DNA from 3 places in the Lysinibacillus sp. K60 genome. Region 3 is predicted to be linked to each of the others. Evidence: predicted binding sites of a transcription regulator. Region 3 holds the regulator's gene; each other region holds the start of a gene.
The links. The regulator LexA, encoded in region 3, represses DNA repair genes until DNA is damaged. The targets are predictions, from matches to a motif close to CGAACATATGTTCG.

Region 1 (8,394 bases), on a different contig from region 3:
TCGTCCTTGACCTAAGCGCTCATCGCCATATGCATACCAAGAACCGCTTTTTTGCACAATGTCTAATTCCACGCCTAAATCGACTGTCTCGCCTTCTTTAGAAATCCCTTCTCCATACATAATATCTACTTCAGCTGTACGGAAAGGTGGTGCTACTTTATTTTTTACAATTTTAATTTTAGTACGGTTACCAACAATATCATTACCTTGCTTAATAGCTTCTGCACGACGCACTTCTAAACGGACAGAGCTGTAGAATTTAAGCGCACGTCCACCTGGTGTTGTTTCTGGATTACCGAACATGACACCAATTTTTTCACGAATTTGGTTAATGAAAATAGCAATCGTTTTTGATTTATTAATCGCACCTGAAAGTTTACGTAAAGCTTGAGACATTAGACGAGCTTGTAAGCCGACATGAGAGTCACCCATATCCCCTTCAATTTCAGCTTTTGGCACTAAGGCAGCAACCGAGTCAATAACGATAATATCAATAGCTCCACTACGCACTAATGCTTCTGCAATTTCAAGTGCTTGCTCACCTGTGTCGGGCTGTGATAATAATAGCTCATCAATATTCACACCTAATTTTTGTGCATAGATTGGATCTAATGCATGCTCCGCGTCGATAAATGCTGCTTGTCCACCTGATGCCTGTACTTCAGCAATGGCATGTAGAGCAACTGTTGTTTTACCAGACGATTCGGGACCGTATACTTCAATAATACGTCCACGTGGATATCCACCCACTCCTAATGCAGCATCAAGTGCTAGTGACCCACTTGAAGATGTTGCAATTTCTAAATCAGTTTTTTCACCAAGTTTCATGATGGAACCTTTACCAAAATTCTTCTCAATTTGTTTTAGAGCCTGTTCTAAGGCTGCTTTACGATCACTCATTCATTTTCCTCCTTCGAAAACTGTTCACTGTTTTTATCTATCTCTACTATACTTGTTTTTGAGAATACGCGCAAGAAAAAAGCGAACATTTATTCGTTTTTTCTTCAAAATAAAAATTTGGATAGTTTTCCTCTACCCAAATTCCTATGTTTTACTCTATTTTAATAACGTTTTGTGTAGCCACGTTCTTCTAAAAGCTGCATTAAATAATGGCATGTAAATTTCACCGCACGGAGTCGATTCGTATTACGCATGCCTGATAAATGAAGTAAATATGTAAGCGGCTCCTCATCATTTATGGCAATACCAATCCAAACCGTACCTACTGGCTGATGATCATGCGCAGTGGGACCTGCTTCTCCTGTAAGGCCAATCCCAATATTTGTAGCAAATTTCTCACGAACAGCACTTGCCATTGCCGCTGCGCATTCAGCACTCACAACACCATGTGTATCAATTAATTCTTGTGAAATGCCTAGCTGTTTTACTTTCGCATCTGCTGCATAGGTAACAACGCCTCCTATAAGCGCATTGCCTACCCCAGGAATTTCCGCAAGCTCAGATTGAAATAAACCAGCAGTTAAACTTTCTGCAGCCGCAATTGTTAGCTCATTATCCAGTAGCATTTCTACCGTTTTTGAGGCAAGGGAATCATCATCTACACCATATTGATAATCACCAACAAGGGCTTGGATTTCTGCAACCTTTGCCTTAATAAGCTGCCCAGCTTGCTGCTCTGTTGCTGCTTTAGCTGTTACGCGTAACGTTACCTCACCATCAGAAGCAAGTGGAGCAACTGTTGGATTGGTTTGTGCATCTAAAATATTTTGAACTTGTACTTCAAGCTCAGCCTCACCAATTCCATAAAATCGCATAACATGTGATGCAATGATCCCTCCATCATTAAGCATCGCAGCAAGTTTAGGTTTAGCCTCAAATTGAAACATTGGTTCTAACTCTTTTGGAGGTCCTGGTAATAAAATATAAGTACGATCATTTTTTGTGAAGATCATACCTGGAGCCATTCCATGGTGATTAGCTAATACTTCACTCCCAGCTAAAATTAATGCCTGTTTACGATTATTTTCCGTCATTGGACGTCCTCGTTTAGCAAAAAATTGCTCAATATACGTCAATGCTACTTCATCAAACTCAAGAGAAACACCAAGATGACGTGCAATCGTTTCCTTCGTTAAATCATCTTTTGTTGGACCGAGTCCTCCCGAAAAAATAATGAGATCTGCACGAGACTCTGCCACTTCGATAGCTTGTTCTAAACGCTTTGCATTATCGCCTACCACGGTATGATAAAAAACGTTTATGCCAAGCTCGGATAGCTGGCTTGAGATAAATCTCGCATTTGTATTCGTAATTTGACCTAATAATAGTTCTGAGCCAACCGCAAGAATTTCAGCATTCATGATCCCCAAGACCTTTCTTATTTAGACTCAAGTAATACACGTCGATTTAGATAGAAATAATCCCACCCTGACCAAAGTGTAAAGAACAATGCAACATAGAGCATGATTGTATCAAATGGGATACCAACTAATGTAAAGATTGTATTGTGTAAAAGAGCGGCAGCAATCGCTACAATTTGTGCCCAAGTTTTAATTTTACCAAGCTGATTAGCAGCTACCACTTCTCCTCCACCTGCCAAAATCAAACGTAAACCCGTTACAGCAAATTCACGACTAATAATAATGATAATTACCCAAGCAGGTGCCATCTTAAGCTCGACCATTAAAATAAAGGCTGCTGAGACAAGTAACTTGTCAGCTAAGGGATCTAAAAATTTCCCAAATGTCGTTACAAGATTATACTTACGTGCGTAATAACCATCCACCCAATCGGTTGTTGAAGCAAAGATAAAAATAAGTGCGCCTATAAAATGATGGATTGGCATCTCTGCACCAAAAAGTGATAATGTTCCCCAGCCAAAATCAAACATCATAACAATGACAAAGAATGGAATAAGCAAGATTCGAGAGATGGTAATTTTATTTGGAATGTTCATTTTTCTAACACCTTTCATGATGAAAGAAAGTAGTCATCATAGGATGACTACTGTTCTTTATTGAAATTGATGACGATATTTTGCGTTACAATTTGTTGTGCATACGTTAAAAGTTCGTCATTAATATAGATTTTAGCTTGCGTTGAATTACCGAGACGAATACGAACATAGTTTTGTGTTGAGGCGTCAAATTCAACTACTTCCCCGGCATTATAGACACGCGTATCTGTTAAGATTTCTTGTTGCTGTTGATTGCGAATACCAACAAATGTAGGGCCTGATATTTCAATTTTCAGTTTCATTGTATCTGTCCCTGTTAACGTATAAGAAGTTGTCGCTCCATCTGCTTCAACAGTACCCGCGGAAATTGTTTGCTTCATCTCTTCTGTTTGATCCGTGTCATCTTCATCAGTTGGTGTTTCTTCTGTAGCTTTTGTATCTTCTTTATCATTTTTCTGTGCATCTTTATTTTCTTGTTCTTTTTTATCCTTCTCACTATCAATTGGCTTGACATTTGTGTCATATTCAATCTCAGGAGTTGGATTTACTTCTTCGCTTGTCCCTGGACTGTTTTTTGATTGCCATAGCACCCATATAGCCACAATAATCACTACAATAAATAAAGCAACAATGATTTTGGGCATAGCCTCCATCATTTTATTCGAAGGGCCTTTCGTTACTTTTCTTCTGCTAGGGCTATTCGTCATCGATTGACTTACTTGATCGTTTGGAGTGCTCGGTAGTTCATTTTTATATGTCTCTAAGATTTCTTCCGCGTCCAAACCAACAGCTTCTGCATATTGTTTAATAAAAGCTCGTACATAAAACGAACCAGGCATAATGGAATAATTGCCCTCTTCAATTCCTACTAAATAACGTTTTTGGATTTTCGTTATTTCTTGTAAATCGTCTAAGCTGTAGCCTTTAGACAGTCTCGCCTCTTTCAGTCGAGTCCCTAATTCTGCCACTAATAACACCTACTTTAACATCAAATTAAAAATTAAATCCTCCAAAAGAATCGGATTCGGACATATGATTTTTTTCCATTATTTCATAAGTAATTTCTTCATCAGTGTGATGACGTAGTTCAATAATATAATCAAAATCCTCTATTTTATATTCTGAATGCTGAACAAACATATCTGGATGCTCTACAACTTTGATACAAGGCATATTCATCATTTCACGCACTAATTGCAAATGTTTCTCATCGGATGAACGTCGAGTCACAATACCATCTAGAATAAAAATATTGTTCCGACTAAATTCATCTCCCACAAGCTTATTACGAACTGTTTGCTTAATCATTGTAGATGATAAAAAGATCCATTTTTTATTGGCACAGACACTGGCGGCTACTATGGATTCAGTTTTTCCAACACGTGGCATGCCACGAATACCAATCAGCTTATGTCCCTCTTTTTTAAAAAGTTCTGCCATAAAGTCGACTAAAATACCTAGTTCATCTCTTACGAAATGGAATGTGTTTTTTTCATCTGCATCTCGAGGAATATAACGACCATGCCTAATGGCTAAACGGTCACGAAGTTTTGGTTGTCGAAATTTGGTTACGTTAATATGTTCCATTGTCGAAACAATTGTACGAAAACGCTCAATTGCCTCATCATTGTCTGTATGCACTAACATACCACGTCGATCCTCATCTACACCATTTATTGATATAATATTGACACGAAGCATCCCTAAAAGTGAAGCAATATCTCCTAATAATCCAGGGCGATTCACCTGAATTTCATATTCAAAGTACCAATCGCTCAACACACTCGTTCCCTTCCTATTAGTTAACGTAAAAAATCCTTTATAAGTTCCATCATAGCTGATTTTTTATGTAATGGAAAGTTAGAATACATGGAATTACAGCGTTATTTACTAATTTTTTTTGATGACTGTTAAATAGGCTTACATACGTTCCCGTTTTCACAGATAAAAAGTTTATAGTATAGCAAAAAGAGGAGATTGGCTCTCCTCTTTTATTTACTGCACATGCTTATTTTGTACGAGCTTAATGACACAATTCGCTAATGCATGTTTTTCATCTTCAGAGGCAACGCCCCATAAATCCGACAGCACTCGCTCTTGTTCGTTTTTAGGATCGACATTAGTCGCCAAATATTCTCCAATTTGGACAGCAGCCGTTTGAATCATTTTCTTCGGCATACCGCTTGATTCAGCTTGCATGACGTTTTGTCCTAAAAACGATGTCCATTTTTGCCAGTTTTCTAAAATGGTCATATTCTTCCTCCTCCTTTACACAAGTAGTATGTGCAAAAGAGATTATTATATGTACCAGCCTCCATTTAATCGTACGATTTGTCCTGTCACATAATCAGCTTTACCAGACAAATAAAAACGTACCATTTCAGCCACATCCTTTGTTTGTCCAATGGAGCCTAGTGGGATATCGTCCAAAATGTATTGAAGCTCTTCTTGATTTAGATGGCTGTTCATTGAGGTATTTATAAAGCCAGGAGCAATAGCATTTACTCTAATCCGAGATAATGCCGCTTCTTTTGCATAGGATTTGACAAAAGCATGTTGCGCACCCTTAACAGTTGCATAAAGTGCCTCCCCCGCTGAGCCAGCCTCTCCCCAAATGGAGCCTATAAATAGTACATAGCTCACTTCATGCTTGCGAAGTTTTCCAGAAAGTAAAGCTGTTAGTCTCATAGGATTTTGAACATGAACACGCCATAAAGCATCCATATCTTCCACTGTTGTATCTTCGAGCAATGAATAATGGGCTTGTCCATTGGCAAAAACAATAGCCTGCACATTGAAAATTTGCGCGGCTACTAATTCTGCTCCATTAACGATTGAAAAATCCCCCTGTACAAGCATAAATTCTTGTGCAGGGAAATGTTCGGAAAGCATTTCACATAATCTCTGTGCCGCATTTTGATTGTTTGAATAATGTACATAGATGGACCAGCCGTCCTCAGCTAAGCTTTGACAAATGGCATGACCGATATCACCTGATGCACCTAAAACAAGGGCAAATTTTTTCACTGTGCATCCTGCTTACTTGGCAGAATTTTAAAGACCGTTTGCTGTGTTTCACCTTGGATAGAAGCAAATGCTTTTTGTAAATCCTCCACGGTTAATGTCTCAAGTACTGGTACTACATCAAATAAATTCATGTCATTAAAGGAATATCGTGTGAATTGGTTTGCGATAAACTCGATTGAATTTAGTGCACGTAGGAAGAAACCAATTTTTTTGCGTTTTATACGATCCAAACCAGCACGATCAAATTGACTATTTCCTTCATATTTTGCTAATTCGTCCATAATTGTTTTTGCCAATTTATCAGGCTCTGCTGAATCTGATCCGATCATAGCAAACCCAAAGCCATTTTCTAAGGTAAAATCAAAAGCATATGTCTCATCAATTAAACCTTCCTCGTAAACACGTTCATAAAAATCAGAGGTACGTCCAAAAATAAGTTCAAGTGCAATTTGAACCGACAACTCATGCTTTAACATGTCCTGACCTGATAAATTAGTGTCTTTCGCTTTTAAACCTACATAAATTTTTGGTTTTTGAACATCCATATTTAATGTACGTTCTTTAATGGCTACCTCTGTTGGTTCTATATCAAAGAAGCGTTGAATTGGTGTTGGTTCTGGGAACTCTTTTTTACCTTGATTCTCACGAATAAACGTCATCATTTCTTCTGGTTCAACAGCACCAATCACAAATAACAACATATTTGAAGGATGATAAAACGTATTGTAGCACGTATATAAGTGCTCCGCTGTAATGCCATCAATCGATTCAATTGTACCGGCGATATCAATTTTTACAGGATGATGATGATACATATTTTCGATTGTGCCAAAGTATAGACGCCAGTCTGGTTGATCATCATACATTGTAATTTCTTGCCCAATAATTCCTTTTTCTTTATTGACAGTAGCTTCAGTAAAGTAAGGCTCTTGCACAAAATTCAATAATGTTTCGGTACTTTTGTAAATATTATCAGTTGAAGAGAATAGGTATGCCGTACGTGTAAATGATGTAAATGCGTTAGCAGAAGCTCCATACTCACTGAACTTTTGGAAGACATCGCCATCTTCTTTTTCGAACATTTTATGCTCTAAGAAGTGAGCGATTCCATCCGGCACCGTAATGCTTTCTGTTTGACCTATGGGTACAAAAGTGCGATCAATAGAACCGTACTTCGTTGTAAATGTAACAAATGTTTTAGAAAAACCTTTTTTCGGCAAGATATATACATCTAATCCATTTTCAAGCTTTTCATAATAAAGAGTTTCATCTAATTGCTTAAATTCTATTGTTTTCATTGTGCGGCTTGCTCCTTTCCACATAAGAAATAGACCGCTTCAAGCTGCACTTGCTTTGCCATTGCAACAACATCTTCTTTTGTCACAGCTTTCCACTTATTTGCCCAGGCTTGAACTGAAAATTCCTCAGGTAAATCTTTATATTGATCAAAAATTTCAATTTGTCCTCGAGCAGAATCTAAGGATTCTTTTAGCTGATTCGTCAGCATAGCCTTTGTTTGTTCCAGCTCTAAATTTGTAATGTCCCCAGCCTGCATGACGGCTAGTTGTTCTTTAATTAAAGATAGCGCTTTTTCTTCATTTTTAGCTTCAATACCAGATACAACAAATACAAGTCCGTAATGCGAAGCGTAGGAACTAGAAGCATAATACGCAAGACTCTCTTTTTCACGAACATTCATAAACAGCTTAGCATGTGGATACCCACCAAAAATGCCATTAAAAATTTGCATCTTAGAGAAATCTGCATCACCAAATCTAACAGGTGTGCTAAAGCCAATATGAAGTTTACCTTGTTTCATTTCATGCTGCTCTCTTACATAATCATTGTCTGGATGTTGTTGAGGAAGTACTGCTGGAACTTCCTCAGGAGTACGATCCTTAAATGGTAGCGCTTTTTTTAATTTCGCAACCATTTCCTCTTCATTAATGTCTCCAGCTACATAAATATCGATTTTGTCGTTAGCTAGCATCGATTGATAAGCCTCAAATAATGAGGAAGGGGTAATCTTTTGAATTTCTTCGACACTACCATTCGCTGAAATTGATGCTGGCTCATTTGGTCTCAGGATTTGTTGTAGACGGAATTGAGCAAAGCGAGATTTATCGTCAAAAATAGATTCAATACGTTGAATAACTGTCTTTTTTTCACGCTCAACAACGGATTCCTTAAAAACACCATTTTCTAGATTAGGCTCAAAAATAGCCGTATGCAATAAACCAAGGACTTCGTTTAAGACACTCGTATTCGCTAGATAATGATCATTAACAGTCTCTACATTCATAAGAACTGTATGCTCATTGCCACGCTTCGATGTATCAAAATACAAAACTGTACCATACAAGTCATCTAAAAAGCTTCGAAAAGCAGCAGTTGTCTTATATTTAGCATTACTGTGCTGCAGTACATTTGTTAACACTGTACGCTCTGAT
Region 2 (8,394 bases), on a different contig from region 3:
ATAAGGTGGTCTTACGCCAACAATTGACATAATATGGTTTAATTGAAAGACTTAAATTATGTGCCAAAAATTTTCTATTAGAATGAAAACATAAATTCAACCATAGCACACAAGGAAAAACCACCTGTTATTTATTCATGATGCCTCAGATGATACCTATAATAAAAGCTTTACACCCTTATTTCAATTACTTTTCAATTTACTTACAGTGGTAATGTTCTTAAGTTCTTTCACATACATTAATGTCGGGATAGCACCTTTAACATCGCCCCCAAGATGTTTTTGTACAATGCTATCCCTTTTTACATACTCTGTTTAGTTGGAAATTTCCCCAAGATTTAATTCATTAATAAGCCGTTGCATTATTCTTGGGAAGGTTCTCCTCATTACATAAGCCACTGCGATTTAAAACCGTCGTGACTTATTGTTTGTCGTTTTTCGATTGAGAAAGTCCTATCATTATTACGTTGATGTTTTACGAGTTCATATTGTAATCAGTAAAAGTGCTCTGTCTATAATTTTGAACCCTCACAAATAAGTGTCTTCAAAATAGTTATTGATAGTGTTCCAAGTATTTTCCTTGTTCGAAAATTTCTTGTGCACTTAAGGCTGTCCAATCCTCTGGTGTTTGATCAGGATGCAAGTCAAGATAGGATTTAACCATCTTATAGCCTTCACTGTAACCATAATTTTTCGGTAACCCTTTTCCACCATATAAGATGTCTGAGGTAAGATTACTGTCGTACTTATGTAAATCAGGTTCTACTTTAGACCATAATTCCTTGTTGTAAGTTACATTCTTTGCTGTATAGCCGTAGTCGGGATAAACATTTTTTTCAAACATGACCGCTTTTCCTTCAAAGACGATACTATCCAATACCGAAGCTCCGACAACTTTATTAAAATATTTTTCCGCCCAAACGCTGTGATGGTATTCGTGGGCAACAGTTGACTTTATACCATCATCCAAAACATTTAGATAAAGCGGGAGGATTATTTTGCCCGCTCCAACTGCGAAGGGTATTCTATTATTGGTTGCGGAAGGGAATACACAAACGGCTACATCGCTTTGAGAGGGTAAGAGGTCTGCGGATTTCAATAGCGATTCTTGAATAAGTTGATTGATTTCTGCTTTATGCGTCTCCATTTTTTCACTCACCATTTGTATTTCTGTTAGCCTGCTAGGAACCGTATTAAGCAGGTTTTCTGCCATATGATAATATTCCCCATTTTCAAAACAATCCTTGTAGATCGGTTGAATAACCTCCTTATTATACAGTTCCAGAGTTTCCGAGCTTGAAAGATTCGGATTCTCTTTGACCTTTTCCATATATGGATAAAACAGTTGATTGGCATGAATGATTTTGTAGTTTTGTTTGGTTTGAGGGTGCTCAAATGAGAACGCCATCTCTTCATCATCTGTTATTTGCTTTTTCTCATGAAGTTGGCTCTCACTTTTTTCTGTTGGTGTACAGGCAGTAAGCATGAGTAGTAAGAAGCCTAGAATAAAGGTGATTCCCTTTTTAAATTTCATCCATTTTCCTCCCGATCGTTAATAACTAGCAATTCTTTATAACCCCATTTATAGATTATATTACCATATAAATAGTAATGAAAGAATGATCGATTTGTCAGTATTTAGTTAGCATCTCCAACAACAGAGTGTACGATTTTGTGAAGGTAAGAACCTCTAGCCACTTCTTTCATATATTATAATGAAAGGAGTGGCTATTGTGCCTTGGCAACATAAAATTCCGTATTTAATCGGTCAGCCTGTTGGTGTTTCTTTTACAAATGGTCAAGGAACTTCTGGTGTCCTCTGTGGCGTATCAGGAGGAAAACTTCTTGTTCTTGAATATTTGTATCAAAGTCAATTTGCCTTAAAGCAGTACGACCTTCAAATGATTCATGATGTGAACGGCTTCCCCCCTTGTCATACGCAGCAGCCGTTATACTAAAAAAACATCCTAGAACGGATGTTTTTTTACATCGTGTTGAATATCAAAACAATTAGTAGAATTTGTTTCATTATTCTTGATGCTATTTGACATTTTTAGTGCTATACAGGCTAACAACTAGCTCAAGCTACTATTCCATCATAATAATAAAGTAAAGCTTTCACCGTTTTATTCCCGAATGAAGGGACAACTCATTTTTTCTCTAGTTGTAGCTTGGCTCGCTACCCCCCTTTTTGTCTTATACATACTTTAGAAGAAAGAAAGGAGGTGTGTTTCATGAGTTACTGTAATTTCAATAGTTACTGTGGCGGGGACAATGGAAGCGGCAATAGCTCTACATTCGTGCTTATTGTTGTACTATTCATCCTTCTTATTATCGTTGGTGCTAGCTTCATGTGTTAATTGATCGTCTCAGGCTTTAGCCTCTGTTCCATTACAGAAGCTAAAGCCTTTTTACAATGAATCGCTACCACAGCTATTCTGTCTAATCTCCTTCCTTTTCGTTTTTTCTAGCTCATTTATTTTTACTCACAATTAAAAGCTAGTAATTTAGATAGATAACTATCTTAAACCGCTAGCTTCACATAATAATAGTAGTGTAAGGTTCTTTCAACTTTACTTTACACTCCTTTTGATACTTGGGGTCACTTTCGTCCGAGTGACCCTGTTGTAGCAACTACACATTTAGTTTCTCCTTTTCCCTATCAAGCGGAATCATCGGAACATTCCTACAACAAATTCGTTTTTATAGGAAGGAGGAAAACAATGGGAATTAATTTAAATCTCTGGTCATTTATCTTATCTTTGGGCTGTATTCTATTATTTTTTCTATCAGGTTCAATGAAAGACTTCTTTGACACATATCTTCATTTCCATCCACTACTGTTGACACTACTCTTGTCTATTGTCTGTTTCTACCTAAGCCTGGTCGGTATGAAAAATGTTAAAAATTTAACGACCTTGCTTCGAGGAATTTTAACAATGGTCATTACACTTATTGTGATGATTAGTATTTCTTTTATTTTACTTTTTGGTACCCTTTTAAGTTAAAATGACCTACCCCCACATTATTTTAATACAAGCCTCCTTGACGAACGTTTGTTCTATGGTTAAACTATTAGAAAAGGAGGCTTTTTTATGCAAAAAACAACGAATATTGAGTTAGTACATTTCTCTGAAAGCTATGTAGAGCAGTTAAATCGTTTTGAATTACCTGAAGAACAACACCAATTTACAGCACTTCCTCAAGAGATTTCAATCGAGAAGGTCGGACAGTATCCAATTGTGATTTTAAGTGGTGGCGTACCTGTCGGCTTTTTTGTTCTTCATGCAACGGACAGAGTCCAACAATATTCTAGTAATCCTCAGGCAATGTTACTAACTGCCCTGTCCATCGACCATCAGCAGCAAGGTAGGGGCTATGCTAAAAAGGCTATGTCTGCACTTGCGGATTTTGTGAAGCAGGAATTTAAAGAATGTAATGAAGTAGTGTTAGTCGTCAATCATAAAAATATAGCTGCACAGAATTTATATATCAAAGTAGGCTTTGTGGATCATGGAGAAAGAAGATTGGGACCTATTGGTGAGCAGATCGTTATGAATTTGCCGCTGTAAAGAAATTGTCACTCATTTGCTTTTCAAAATGAGAGACGCCTTACAAACAACGGAATTCTATTTTCCCCTACCATCTCTAAGAATTTCATTGTTACACCTCCACTCCCTGGCATATAAGCTTTTCCTTCACGAATTCAACTGCTATGGGTCATTTTTGTACAGTATAATAAAGTCAATAAGCTATAGAAAAGGTGGCTCTAGACATTGAAAAAAGAGATGTGGCTATGGTTATTAGGAATTTCTCTACTAGCTGGATGTAGTGTTACTGCTCCAAACGAGACAGTAATCCCCCCTGCTGAACAGGTCTCATCACAGCTGGATATACAGGCTCCATTGATTGCCGTTTCCGATGATGAGAAGGTGAAATTATTTGCACAGAATGAAGCACAAAATGAAATTACAGAGGTAACTTTAGATATTGATGGTAAGCGAAAAAATTTTGACTGGACAATTCCTGAGACAGGAACTAAACCTCAGTTATTCTATACAGATCTGACGAATGATCATAAGGAAGAGGCTGTTATGATTATCCAAACTGGACGAGGGACAGGCCTCAATCACTATGAGATCCATGTTGTAAATGGAAAGGATTTATCGGAGATGAATGTCCAACATTATGAAGACATCGTTGCACATACTATTGAATCAACGATTACTAAAAAAGATGATGGCACATTAGCGATTACTATGAAAGCACAGGGAAAAGAATCTACATTTGATTATGACTTTGATCCAGCACCAGATATCAATCAAGCGCAACTTGCTTTCGGTGGTGTGGTCATTTATACAGTAGAAAATCAAAAAATAATGTTAAACATCCCTGGATCGATTGGCATCTCACCTATTTATGTAGCCGATGTTCGTATTACCTATCAATTTAATCGTACTAACAATGAATTTCTTGTTGAGCAAATTGATGTGAAACCTATCGAGAAATAAAGCCGCCAAAAGCTGACCACTCCTGTCATCAGCTTTTGGCTTTTTCGTCGTAGACGTAAGCCTAGGCATTGTGTAAATGTTTATTCATTAGCTCTTCGACTTGGGTTTTTAACGCTTGATTGGCATAGCGTAGTACCTCATCATTGCCTGCGGTAGCCACCTGCACATCACTAAAGTAATCATCAATTCGATGCCAGCCAACTAATCGTATTTTTTGTTGAGCGAGCTGACGTTTTAATTGAAAATAATCATTGTGTAGCTGCTTTAATAAAGCATCCATAGCAGGTAAAAATACACGCTTCATCTTAAAATGCTCCGCCACTGTTAGATCGTGCTGCAAGGATTTCACAGCTAAATCAAGCAGCAAAAATTGATGTAATAATCGTCGTTGCTCTCCATTAATCACATCCATCATCTTCTATACGAGCAGCATAAATGTATCTTAATGGGATGTGCTTCGTTGTGGTAATGGTTTCTAGTAGCAGCTGGTCCTCGTTCATCGCTTGAATGGTACCTCCCCATTGCACATAGTTACCATGTTCCCATATAGTCAACATAATATAGTTATGCTGTGTGAATGCTTGTGTGATTATTTGCTGTAATTCTTCAAGCTCCCATTCAGCATGTTCCCGAGGCAACTCTGTCAACACCTCTTGTTTCCATGCCTTCAAAAGCATTAAATGCTCTGGTAGCATCATCGCTGTCCATTTCATCGTTCCTCTATCTCTTATCATTTTTCCACTCCTTATGCTAAATGCCCGCCCACTAAGCGATTCCGTGAAATAGCCGTACCAGCGCTGGTATAGGAGGCTGCTCGTAATAAGGCCACCACTCCATATTTTCTACGAATCGCATCCATGACATGACCAATGACCTGCCGCTGGTCCTTACGCTCATCAAATAAATCAAGCTGAATGCTACGTTCTGGCTCTAAGTTTGTCAGTCTAACAGATAATTGACGCGCTGGCTCACCCGCAAAATGCTCATCTAGTAAGGCCAGACAAGCCTGATACATAACAATGGTCTCATTGGTTGGACTTTCGATGGTTCTTGAGCGATGGAACCCTTTCGTCATCGCATTGCGACTGTAAGAGAGCCCCAAGCTAACAGTCCGCCCGACATAGCCTGCTTCCCGTGTACGTCGCATCACATCCTCACACATTTCTAGGAGTACAACCGCAATATCCCTTCGTGTGTGATAATCCTTCATGAGCATTTGGCCCTTCCCAAAGCTTAATGCCGCATTGTTCACTAATGGCTCACCTAATGTGGAGAGATCAATGCCCCATGCATGGTAATAGTATTGATTACCCATAATACCAAAGCGCTTTTCTAATTCGGCTAAATCGGCATGGGCTAATCCACCGACTGTTTGGATGCCCATCGCATTTAAATTGGCTGCCATCTGTTTCCCAATCCCCCACATATCAGACAGAGGACGCACGGGCCAAAGCTTTGTTGGCACATCGGCATAGGTCCATTTGGCAAAGCCTGTTTTTTTTGCCTCTAAATCTAATGCTAATTTAGCCATCAACATGTTTGGTCCCATGCCAATGGCGGACGGAATGCGAAACTTTTCATAGATGTCTTCCTGAATCAATTTGGCTACCTGCTCAGGCGAACCCCAAAGTTGCTCCGTGCCTGTTAGATCTATAAAGCTTTCATCCACACTATAAACATGGATCGCCTCTGGAGGGACATATTGTGCAATCAGACGCGTAATGGCCATGGACATCTCTAGAAAAAAGGACATTTTTGGTTCAAACAACTTAATATCTGGATGTTTGGGAATTTCATAACGTCTATTCCCTGTTTTAATGTTAAATTTTTCTTTCATCACTGGTGATGCAGCCAGCACAATACTGCCAGGTTGTTCAAAATTACCGATGACGGCAATTGGATCTGTCAGCACATCTAGCCCTTCTAGCATGGCAATACAACTTGCATAAAAGCACTTCATATCAATACAAAAAATATCTTTCTGTGGGAAATCGTTGTAATTCATATTACCTCAGACTCCCGTTGGAGAATGGGCAGAAGGGCTAGAACATTGTTAATACGAAACGTACGCTTCGCTAGCCTTGTAAAACAAAAGGCGGTAAAGGAATCACCTTTAATGTGGATGATTTTCACGCGCCTTTTCGTAATGGCACCTGATTCCGCTATATACATCATGTGGAAGATTTGGTGACGATGCATGGCTTTTCTCAACTGCTCTTTCATGTTGAATGCTCCTTTACTGACTCTGTTTTCATTCATGTTGAACAGAGTTTTTAACAACCAAGAACAAACGTTTGTGTTTTTATTATACGCACGTATGTTCTGAAATAGAAGTGGTAATTTTAGCTAATTTTTATCCAGACAGAGGCTAGCTGTAGCTAGGCATTTGTGTAAGTCTAGGAGCACCTAAAACATAATCTATGATGATGAATAGCTCAATTTATATGAGAAAGGATGTAAGTATCAGCTCAAACATCGATTATAGCTCCCCTTCTGCAGCGTTCACTTTTGATGTCAATAAAAGTACGCTTTTTAAAAAAGACTCCCGAAATTACATTAATATTCTCGGTGTGGAACAATTAAATACATTAGAAAATACATCTTTACTTGATATTTTTTTAAGTAAAGACAATGTCATCGAGCCACATTACCATCAAAATGCAGCAGAGCTTGTCTATTGTATTGCAGGAGCAGCAACGGTTTCTCTATTGAATCCATTTACCAAGAAAATTCAACACTATCCTATCAAGCCTGGGCAGGTTGCCAATGTCCCACAGGGCTGGTGGCATTATGAAGTAGCCACAGAAGATGACACGCATCTACTTGCTATTTTTGATGCGCCAACGCCTGAGGTCATTTTAGGCTCTGATATCTTAAAATTCACACCAGCCCATATGATGGCCCATACGTATTGTTTAGATGAAGAACAATGGAAGAAAACGATTGCACCGATTGTTCCTACGACTTATATTGGACCAGCAAAAAGCTGTAATCGAATCGAGTCAGCAACGGATCAAGCCCCTTATAAACCAACCATGCCACAGCAATATATGAAACCATGTCCATACCCTTATCCCTACCGTTACCCTCCTTTGTACCCTTATGGTACCTACTATTAGCGACCTCTTATTCATTTTTTATTGTAAAAGATGAATAGAATATCATTTACTGCTACATCCTAATCTTAAATCAAACTAAGAGTTAGGAAGTGTCAGGATGACAATGATAAATGAAAATCTAGCATCGCTACAATTTAAGGAGATTTTCAAGCTTTGGTCACAGCTTGGGATCAATCAAGGCTATATTGCTTCCAGTCATGCTTTTTTTAAGCATACGCGTGATAAAAACTTAAAAATCCTTACATTGGAATTTATTCAATGTTTAAAAGAGGAAAATAAACAGCTAACCCTGCTATTAAAGGAAAACGGTGTGCTGGCACCAACAGCATCGATAGAATACAGTAAAATGAAAATAACGGATATTCGTGGAAAATCTTTCATTAATGATGGCGAAATAAGTGCTATTTTATCGATGAATATTGCCTCCTCTTTGATTGCCGTAAGCCAAGCTTTAGAACTAGCAGTAAAGAAAACACATCTAACCAAATATGGTGAACTCCATATGCGTTATGCCCTACTTGGAGCGAAATTGATTGACCTAAGTAAGAGTAAAGGCTGGTTATTAGCCTCTACACACTAAAAAGAAGCCTCCGTTTGAATACCTAACGGAAGCTTTTTTTTAATCTTTATCGATTTCTTACGAACAGTAGCTTATACCATTGATTGACTAGGAATGGTAACACCGACAGGCTATAAATAAAGCCTAGCTGTGCTGGTGTTAATGGAGCTACCTCAAAGACCGTTGTAAGCATCGGCATAAATAA
Region 3 (8,394 bases):
AGCAAAAAAATATAAGCTTCGCCCTGGAAGTGGACTCTCTGCTAATCAAATTGGCGTAGATAAACGAATGTTTGCTGTACTCTTTGATGACCAAGAAATGATGCTCTTTAACCCTAAAATAATAAGTCATTCCATCAATATGATTTATCTACCGGAGGGAGAAGGCTGTCTATCTGTAAATCGACCTGTTCCTGGTTTTGTACCGAGATATGAGAGAATTAAAGTCAAAGCTTATGACATCGATGGACATGAAATCATTGTACAGTTACAGGGCTATGGGGCCATCGTTGTACAGCATGAAATCGATCATTTAAATGGCATCATGTTTTATGATCGAATAAATAAAGAGCACCCTTTCCAACTGCCTAGTCATGTTATCATCGAAAGCTTTTCTTCCCTTCAGTAGTTTTTTACAGAAAAAAAATTAGCAGGAATATTATTTTCCTGCTAATCTTTCTTGGTGCTCTTGGAAACGACGATGTACAGTCGCCTTACTTACCTCAAAGCCTAACCCTCTAAGCGTTATAGAAATTTCTTCAAAGGTAAATCCACGTTTGCGTAGCTTCACAATTTCCTCTACAGGTAGATCTTTACGCTCCTGCCCCTGCGGATTACCTCGGTTCGATAAATTATTTTCTGGACGATAACCGTTTTCTACAGCACGTCGCATACCTCGTCGAATTTTAGCATTATGAATTCTACGCTGATATTCCTCTACAATCGCTAAAATTTCAAGCAGCATCGTATCCATTTCATTTAATTGGACTGGGCCTGCATCACGCATAGAAAAAACGTCAGTTGCTGACTTTTGTAATAAATGTAATACAGCCATCCTTGCATTGCCTCGTCCTAAACGAGTTTCATCTTGGACAAAAAGAGCATTAATGTTCTTATCTTTTATAAAATCAAGCATTTCTAGTAAGCCTTCACGTTCTACATCATAGCCACTATGTTGATCTTTGAACACGCCCTTCACCGCATAGCCTTGCTCTGTAGCATAGCGCAGCAACTCTTCCTGTTGGCGCTCTAATGAGGAGCTTTGTGTTTCTTTTTCGGTACTTACGCGACAATAGACAACAGCCGATAGTTGATTATTTATCATTGTTCATTTCTCGCAATTTCGATAGTATTGATGGGACTGGCTTGATCACTCACTACAGGAATAACTAGAGATTTTCCTGCTACAATTTTAATATCTGCTAGTTCATTTTCAGTTTTTACAAGCTTTATCCAATCATCAGTACTCATTTTACCACGATATTGCTCGGCTAACGACCACAAGCTATCCCCATGTTCGATTTGAATTTCTGCGTAACTAACTTTTCCTGGATCAGTAATGTAAAGGTATGCTGCAAATAATAAACAAGCTCCTATTAAAATTGAGATATGTGTGTTTTTCTTAAACCATGTCATAATCATTACCCCCTTTTTAAGAATGTTTGTTCGGAATGTATGTTCCCATAATAAAGCGAACAAACGTTTTTGTCAAACACTTTTCGAACCTATGTTTGCATACGTGTTCGCATTCTGTTATACTATCAAATAAGAAGAATGATTTTAGAAAAAAAGAGGTGAGCACTCATGAAAAAAGTTTCGAAAAGACAAGAGGACATTTTAGCTTTCATTAAGGAAGAGGTACGAGCTAAAGGATATCCACCATCAGTACGCGAAATTGGTGAAGCAGTTGGACTTGCTTCCAGTTCAACTGTTCATGGACATTTAGCTCGATTAGAACAAAAAGGCTTTATTCGTCGAGATCCAACAAAGCCACGCGCAATTGAAATTTTAGAGCCTGAAGAATCCATCCAAAAGCAACAGGTGATCCATGTTCCACTTGTCGGGAAGGTTACAGCTGGTTCTCCAATTACAGCAATTGAAAACATTGAAGAATACTTCCCATTACCCGATACGTACGGCACAAGTGAAGATCAATTGTTCATGCTAGAAATTATGGGAGAATCAATGATTGAAGCTGGGATTTTAGATGGAGATTTAGTCATTGTAAAACAAAAGGCAACAGCTAATAATGGGGATATTGTTGTAGCTATGACAGCTGAAGATGAAGCAACTGTAAAACGTTTCTTTAAAGAGAAAAACCATTTCCGTTTACAGCCTGAAAATTCTTCTATGGAACCTATTATTGTCGATCAAGTTTCTATTTTAGGACAAGTTGTAGGTCTTTACAGACGTGTACATTAACGATTAAAGCAGGTTTTGAGGATTATGTTCCTTCTAAGAGCATGTATCCTCTTTTTTACGCAAAAAAAGAATCCACATACGATTGGATTCTTTGTACAATGCCTCTTCTAAGCTTCCTTCTTAAATTTTAAGCTCGCTTCCACAAAGGCTGAAAATAGCTTTTGCGCACCCTCATCTCCTGCTATGGCTAGTTCCTCAGGATGCCACTGAACAGCCAAGCAAAATGGCATCTCCTCATGAACTACCGCTTCGATAATACCGTCGTTAGATTTTGCCGCTACTTTTAATTTTTCTGCTAAAACATTCACCGCTTGATGATGAAATGAATTCACTGCTATTTTCTCTTGTTCAACGATAGTCGCTAAAAGATTGTCAGCAATAACCTGAACAGAATGGGTAGCTACAGCTCGACCTGATTGCTGCATATGTTGAAGTAATTTAGTGCTAAAATGATCACTATCAATATCCTGATATAAAGTACCACCTAAAGCAACATTTAGTATTTGAATTCCTCGACAAATCCCGAAAATAGGCATCTTCCGTTGGAATGCGGCTTCAATTAATGCTAACTCAATCGTATCTCGCGCTGGATGAATTTTTCCAAGCTTTAATGAAGGCTCAGCCCCGAATAGAAATGGGTGCACATCATGACCACCAGATAATAATAATCCGTCTGTAAGGGCTAAAATCTGTGCTGCCTCTTCTTCTATCCCAATTGGAATAATCAATGGAATTCCACCAGCTTCAATGATGCTTTTGCTGTATGCCACATTTAATCGAGAGGATAAATCATCCTCAACAAAGGCTGTAATTCCAATAATCGGTTTCACTTGCTTCCCCCCACATTCCTGAAAATTGAACAATTACCAAAAGCTTATATACCAATTGATTAATAGATCGCCATAGAAATAAACAATAACTGCGGCCAATGCAATAGATGGCCCAAACGGAATGGGTGTTTTTCTCCCCTGTTTGTTTTTCGATAACATGGTAATCCCGACAACCATACCAATAACTGCAGCTAAAAATAGCGTTAACAGTGTATCAATCGTACCCAGAACGAGACCAATTAAAAAGAATAATTTAATATCGCCTCCACCCATGCCACCGTTTGATAGCACAGCAATGATATATAATATGCCAAAGCCAACCACAGCACCCACAAGAGAGTCCCACCACGGTGTTAATGGTGACAGCACTCGTCCAATAGCTAGCACAGGTAAAAAGAATACTAACACCTTATCAGGAATTAGCATATAGGCCAAATCTGACACAACGATAATAACTAATAAGGAGATAAAAAAGAACGCTACTATCAATTCTATGCCCCAGCCTAGCTGCCAATAAGCAAAGGCAAATAATACACCTGTCATTAATTCTATGACTGGGTAAACCCAAGAAATTTTATTGCCACACCCCCGACATTTTCCTCCTAAAAATACATAAGACAAAACTGGTACTAAATCAAGCGCCGTTAGTCGTCTCTGGCATTTCAGACAATGTGAAGGAGGATGTACAATCGACTCCTTCTGTGGTACACGTAAGCCAACTACATTATAAAAAGACCCAAAGACAAGTCCAAATAAAAAAATAAAGATCGTATAAGCCATTTCCAATTTCATGTCCTCCTAAACCAATAGGCGCCCATACAAATAAAGTATGGCGCGCCTATAAAATAAAGTTATTGTTGTTCTTCGTAATAGAACGTCGTCACTTGCACTGTTGCCTTTAACGTAAGATCCGCATCTTTCTCAAGCTGTGCCTGCTCTCCAGGCAATTTAAATTCAATCTTATCGGTTTTCATGACACGCTCTAATTGTTCAACCTCCTGTAAAAAGCTTTCAAGAGAATTAAAATCAAGCGCACCCACCTCTAATATAAAAGTAATAAGCTTTAAATTAGGTGGTAAAGAGTCCTCCGAAAGAGAGGCAGTCGGTGTAATACTCTCCTTGTTCTGCTGATCACCATTGACCTCTGCTTCAGCCTGCTCCAACATATTGAGGTCATTCGATACATCAGAAGGTGTCACAGTGCCGCCCTCACCTTGAACCGTTAAAGACAGTATACGAGTTCCTGTCACCTCTTCAATCTCAGCTAAATCAAGAATAATCTTTTCAACGGCTCTTGTGGCAGGTAGCTTTTGTCTTAAGGCTAATATATCGATAGTAGGCTGTCCCTGCTCCTTGTCTAATTGTGCTAGTTGTTCTTTGACATTAGCTAATTCTTGCTGCACCTGCAATACATTACTCTCTTTTTCATTCACTTCATTCAATTTTGGTGACAGCAAATAATAATACAGCGCAAATAAAATAGCAGCTATCAGCGCAAGTAACAAAATCATAGATGAATTTTTACTACTCGTTAATTTATTCATGAGCGTCGTCCTCCAGCTAAATACATAAAATCGATTGTCGCTGTGATAGACACTGAATATCGCGGTACTTCTTTAAATTTTTGTTGGGGTGTTAACTCCCTTTGTTCACCTAGCTCTATTTCAAAGTTTGAGACCGTGTTAATTTGAGCATCTGTAAAATAGCTACTCATTAAAAGTCGCTCAACATATTTCGATATATCTGTCATCGTTTCAAAATCCACTTCAATATTCACCGAGTTCTCTCCGAAAACATAGCTACGTAAATAGGAATGAGTTGGTAATAAAGTTTTTGTTTCATCAATTAACGGTGTTACAGGATAAGAAACGCTTTGAATAAAAGTCACAGACTCTTCCAACGAACCCTGATCGACACTTTGTCGTGCGTCTAGCTCCTGCTGCAATTGATCAAGCTGTGTTGTTAATGCCTGTTCCTCTGCAGTCAATCGTGACAAATCACCTTTTGATGTAAAAAATAAAAATAGTAAATAAGCTACAATAAGTCCAACAATGACAATCACCAAGCTATAAAAAAGCTTGGGAGAGGCTGCTCTTTTTTCAAGTTGTGGTAAGAGGTTTATATCTGGAACCATTAACGAACCTCCTTCAAAGCCAAGCCAAGCAACGTTGAAAATTCTCGCTTAAAGCGAGGAAACGATTTCTCAATTTTTTTCCCATCGACAACCCTCAGTGGTGGTTCTAAATTAGAAGCGAGTAAGTTCCCAATTGATTTCAATAGTGGGTTATCGCCAAGCATGATAATTTCATCCACTGTTTTTTCACCTTTATGTAAAGAAAACTTAAAGAAATTCATCATCCGATCAATCTCTAGAACCTGATCCATTACGACCATTTGATAATTCTCTGATTCGCCATTATAGATAAATTGATAGCTAGACTCATTCTCTTTCTTCCCCTGCCATTGCGTCATATCTACTTCAATGGTTTGATAGCGCAAAAACTCCACCTGGCCATTGGAAAAAATACTGATTGAGAGTTCATTAATCGACCATTCTGCTATTAAATATGTTTTATTAGGCATTAATAAGGACATGTGCTCTAATAAGCGTATATTACAAAGCGCACGAATATCGGCAGCTTCGGGTTCTAATGAAACATCTAACAGCATCCCTACAAGTTTCGTAATCTCTTCAGAAGGCGCAGCAAATAAGATAGCCTTGCCATCCTCGGCATCTGCATCATACACATCAATTAAAGGGTCTTGAAAAGGTAAATGAATGGAATGTCCCAATTCCATTTCAGCATATCCTCGTAATTCCTGAGGCTTTACATCTTTAGGGTGCTCAAAGTTTTTTAATAGAACCGTCGTATCAGGGACAAACATGCGAACAGCCTGTTTTTTCCCTGTCCATTTCATTACTTGCTCTTTAATCACCTCAAAAAGAGCTACCTCATCGATAATAGTTCCATTTTCAACGATTCCAGCTGCTAAAGGGTATTCATAGCCCTGCCACTGATTAGGCTCTGGTCCTTTCGCCACAATCGCACGCAGCACATAATCCTTCAGCTCAATCGAAACATGCGACTTTCTTTTTCTCTTAAACATGTGAAAAGACCTCCTTATCCTATTCAGTATAAATGATTTTTTCAATTAGTCATCCATTTCCCAGCCAGAAACGCAAATTTACTTGCGCTTCTGAGTGGGTTGGGAGGACTGATTATGGCGTTGTTGTATCTGGAGTAGTTGTAGGTTTTTCTCCTCCAGCTTTCACCAGTTTACTATTAATATCTTTTTCAAGGGATTTCCCATCTGCAACTTTAAATTCTTCTAATTTTATATCCTTTAATCTAGGGTACGTAATTTGCCAACCATCTTTTGTTAATTCAACAACAGTATCACTTAAATCTATACCATCCACATACGATTTTAATGCATCTTTATCGCATTTATCATCTTTACAAGCCCCATCAATATAAGCAATCTTAGCCCCCGCTAGAATATTTGATGCCTCCGCTAAAATTGCACGGTCCTTCGACTTATTAATAATATTACCAATTGCAGGTACAGCGATTGCTGCGATAATTGCTAGGATAACAATTACAGCTAATAGTTCAACTAATGTTAAACCTTTCTCATTTTTCAATAGTTTTTTATTTTTCCATTTTTTTAACATAATGAAATCCTCCTTAATAGTTTTATATGAAGTGTGTGTACACGCGCTTCTGAACATTATGGCGAAGCTGCACAATCTCGCCCAATACATTTGCCACCTGTTCCTTTGCTTCCCTTGCGAATATCGTCTGCAATATGCTGTAAGGTGGCATTATCAAAATTTATATATTTTCCATTGCTGTAATAAATCGCATGCGCATTGAAGTAGTAGGTGCCTTCGATAAATTGGACATTGGCACTCTGACCTTCTTTATCTGCCTCTAATATTTTACCGGCACTGTCTAGATACCCGTCGGATACTAATTTTTCCACTTCGACGATTTGCCATTGATCAGCGGTTGGATGCTCCATAAAATAAAACTGTGCGGCATGAATAACATTGATGGCATCTGCCTTTAATGCCTTATAACGTGAATTATCAATGACATTACTTATTGCTGGAATTGCAATGGCAGCAACGATAGCTAGAATAACAATGACTGCCAATAACTCGACTAATGTCAAGCCCTTTTCGTTCTTTACCCTAATTTCCATGTCCAGTCTCTCCTTTAATACTTAACCATGAAGATACCTACTTGCCGCTTCCTTTTGTTAGCAAATCTAAGTAGATATTTCCCATTAAGCGGAACAAAAGGGCATCCATATCAATATTGTAAACATTACATATTTTCATATAGTTGGAACATTGGTAAGAATATAGCCGCAACGATGACTCCTACAACTAGAGCCAGTACCACAATCATTAAAGGCTCAATGAGTGACTTCATGGTATCGACAGCACGGTTTACTTCCTCTTCATAAAAATCAGCGATCTTTTCAAGCATGTAGTCCAAGGAGCCTGTTTTCTCACCAATTGAGGTCATTTGTGTAACGAGTGGTGGAAAGAGCCAGCTTTTTTCAAGTGGCTCTGATAATGTGCCACCCTTTTCTAAATTATCGCGCGCTTCCAGTACTACTTTACCCATTACCGGATTACCACCAACCTTTTCGACAATTGTTAAGGCTTGTAAGATTGGTACGGAGCTGCTAAAGAGTGTTGACAAGGTTCTTGTCATTCTAGCGATAATATCCTTTTGCAATAGCTGTCCAAAGATTGGCATACGCAGTAAAAATACATTGACGGCATAATGAAACTCTTTATTATTTTTATAGAAATAGTGTAGGCCCACTACTAATACCAATAGCCCTAAAATTACAAGGTACCAAAACTGAATGAGCCAATCACTAATACCCACTACAATGACCGTTATTAACGGCATTTCCAAATTCATTTCCTTAAATGCATCCATAAAGGTTGGCACAATGAACACCATTAAAAACATACCAACCACTAGTGTTAAAAGCGATAAAATTGCTGGATAGGTCATGGCAGATTGAATTTTTTTCTTAATGTTGTATTGCTTCTCTAGTGTGCTTGCAAGACGATCTAATGTATCGTCGACGTTCCCTGTAGCCTCACCAGCACGCATCATATTAACAAATAGCAATGGGAACACTTTTGGGTGTTTGCCTGCTGCATCTGAAAATGCCATACCATTTCGAATATCCTCTTCAACCTGCATCAATGCTCGCTTTAGTGGTTTACTCCGTGTTTGCTCGCCCAAAATATGGGTCGCTTCAACGACGGGAACGCCAGCACGAATTAATGTCGCATATTGTCGACAATAAATAACAAATTCCTGGTGCTTTA

Region 1: the regulator LexA is predicted to act here: its motif matches at 983-996, upstream of recA (recombinase RecA).
Region 2: the regulator LexA is predicted to act here: its motif matches at 6,795-6,808, upstream of HCH28_RS06950 (WYL domain-containing protein).

The regions. Positions count from the first base shown of each region.
Region 1 is NZ_JAASJR010000010.1:57,419-65,812, forward strand. It holds gene recA (recombinase RecA) at 1-900, opposite strand, end outside; gene HCH28_RS19400 (competence/damage-inducible protein A) at 1,062-2,321, opposite strand; gene pgsA (CDP-diacylglycerol--glycerol-3-phosphate 3-phosphatidyltransferase) at 2,339-2,917, opposite strand; gene HCH28_RS19410 (helix-turn-helix domain-containing protein) at 2,965-3,894, opposite strand; gene HCH28_RS19415 (DUF3388 domain-containing protein) at 3,911-4,696, opposite strand; gene HCH28_RS19420 (DUF3243 domain-containing protein) at 4,913-5,170, opposite strand; gene ymfI (elongation factor P 5-aminopentanone reductase) at 5,216-5,944, opposite strand; gene yfmH (EF-P 5-aminopentanol modification-associated protein YfmH) at 5,941-7,242, opposite strand; gene yfmF (EF-P 5-aminopentanol modification-associated protein YfmF) at 7,239-8,394, opposite strand, start outside.
Region 2 is NZ_JAASJR010000002.1:635,248-643,641, reverse strand. It holds gene HCH28_RS06995 (DUF2268 domain-containing putative Zn-dependent protease) at 554-1,534, opposite strand; gene HCH28_RS06990 (hypothetical protein) at 1,734-1,958, shown strand; gene HCH28_RS06985 (YjcZ family sporulation protein) at 2,235-2,360, shown strand; gene HCH28_RS06980 (hypothetical protein) at 2,724-3,008, shown strand; gene HCH28_RS06975 (GNAT family N-acetyltransferase) at 3,096-3,572, shown strand; gene HCH28_RS06970 (hypothetical protein) at 3,777-4,511, shown strand; gene HCH28_RS06965 (YhjD family protein) at 4,573-4,926, opposite strand; gene HCH28_RS06960 (YolD-like family protein) at 4,910-5,245, opposite strand; gene HCH28_RS06955 (Y-family DNA polymerase) at 5,257-6,516, opposite strand; gene HCH28_RS06950 (WYL domain-containing protein) at 6,513-6,734, opposite strand; gene HCH28_RS06945 (cupin domain-containing protein) at 6,974-7,630, shown strand; gene HCH28_RS06940 (DUF3231 family protein) at 7,728-8,210, shown strand; gene HCH28_RS06935 (cation-translocating P-type ATPase) at 8,257-8,394, opposite strand, start outside.
Region 3 is NZ_JAASJR010000003.1:35,542-43,935, reverse strand. It holds gene def (peptide deformylase) at 1-406, shown strand, start outside; gene HCH28_RS07500 (YneB family resolvase-like protein) at 437-1,102, opposite strand; gene yneA (cell division suppressor protein YneA) at 1,099-1,413, opposite strand; gene lexA (transcriptional repressor LexA) at 1,582-2,199, shown strand; gene HCH28_RS07485 (gamma-glutamyl-gamma-aminobutyrate hydrolase family protein) at 2,307-3,029, opposite strand; gene HCH28_RS07480 (prepilin peptidase) at 3,063-3,815, opposite strand; gene HCH28_RS07475 (hypothetical protein) at 3,881-4,573, opposite strand; gene HCH28_RS07470 (PilN domain-containing protein) at 4,570-5,163, opposite strand; gene pilM (type IV pilus biogenesis protein PilM) at 5,163-6,137, opposite strand; gene HCH28_RS07460 (prepilin-type N-terminal cleavage/methylation domain-containing protein) at 6,250-6,705, opposite strand; gene HCH28_RS07455 (prepilin-type N-terminal cleavage/methylation domain-containing protein) at 6,762-7,238, opposite strand; gene HCH28_RS07450 (type II secretion system F family protein) at 7,364-8,394, opposite strand, start outside.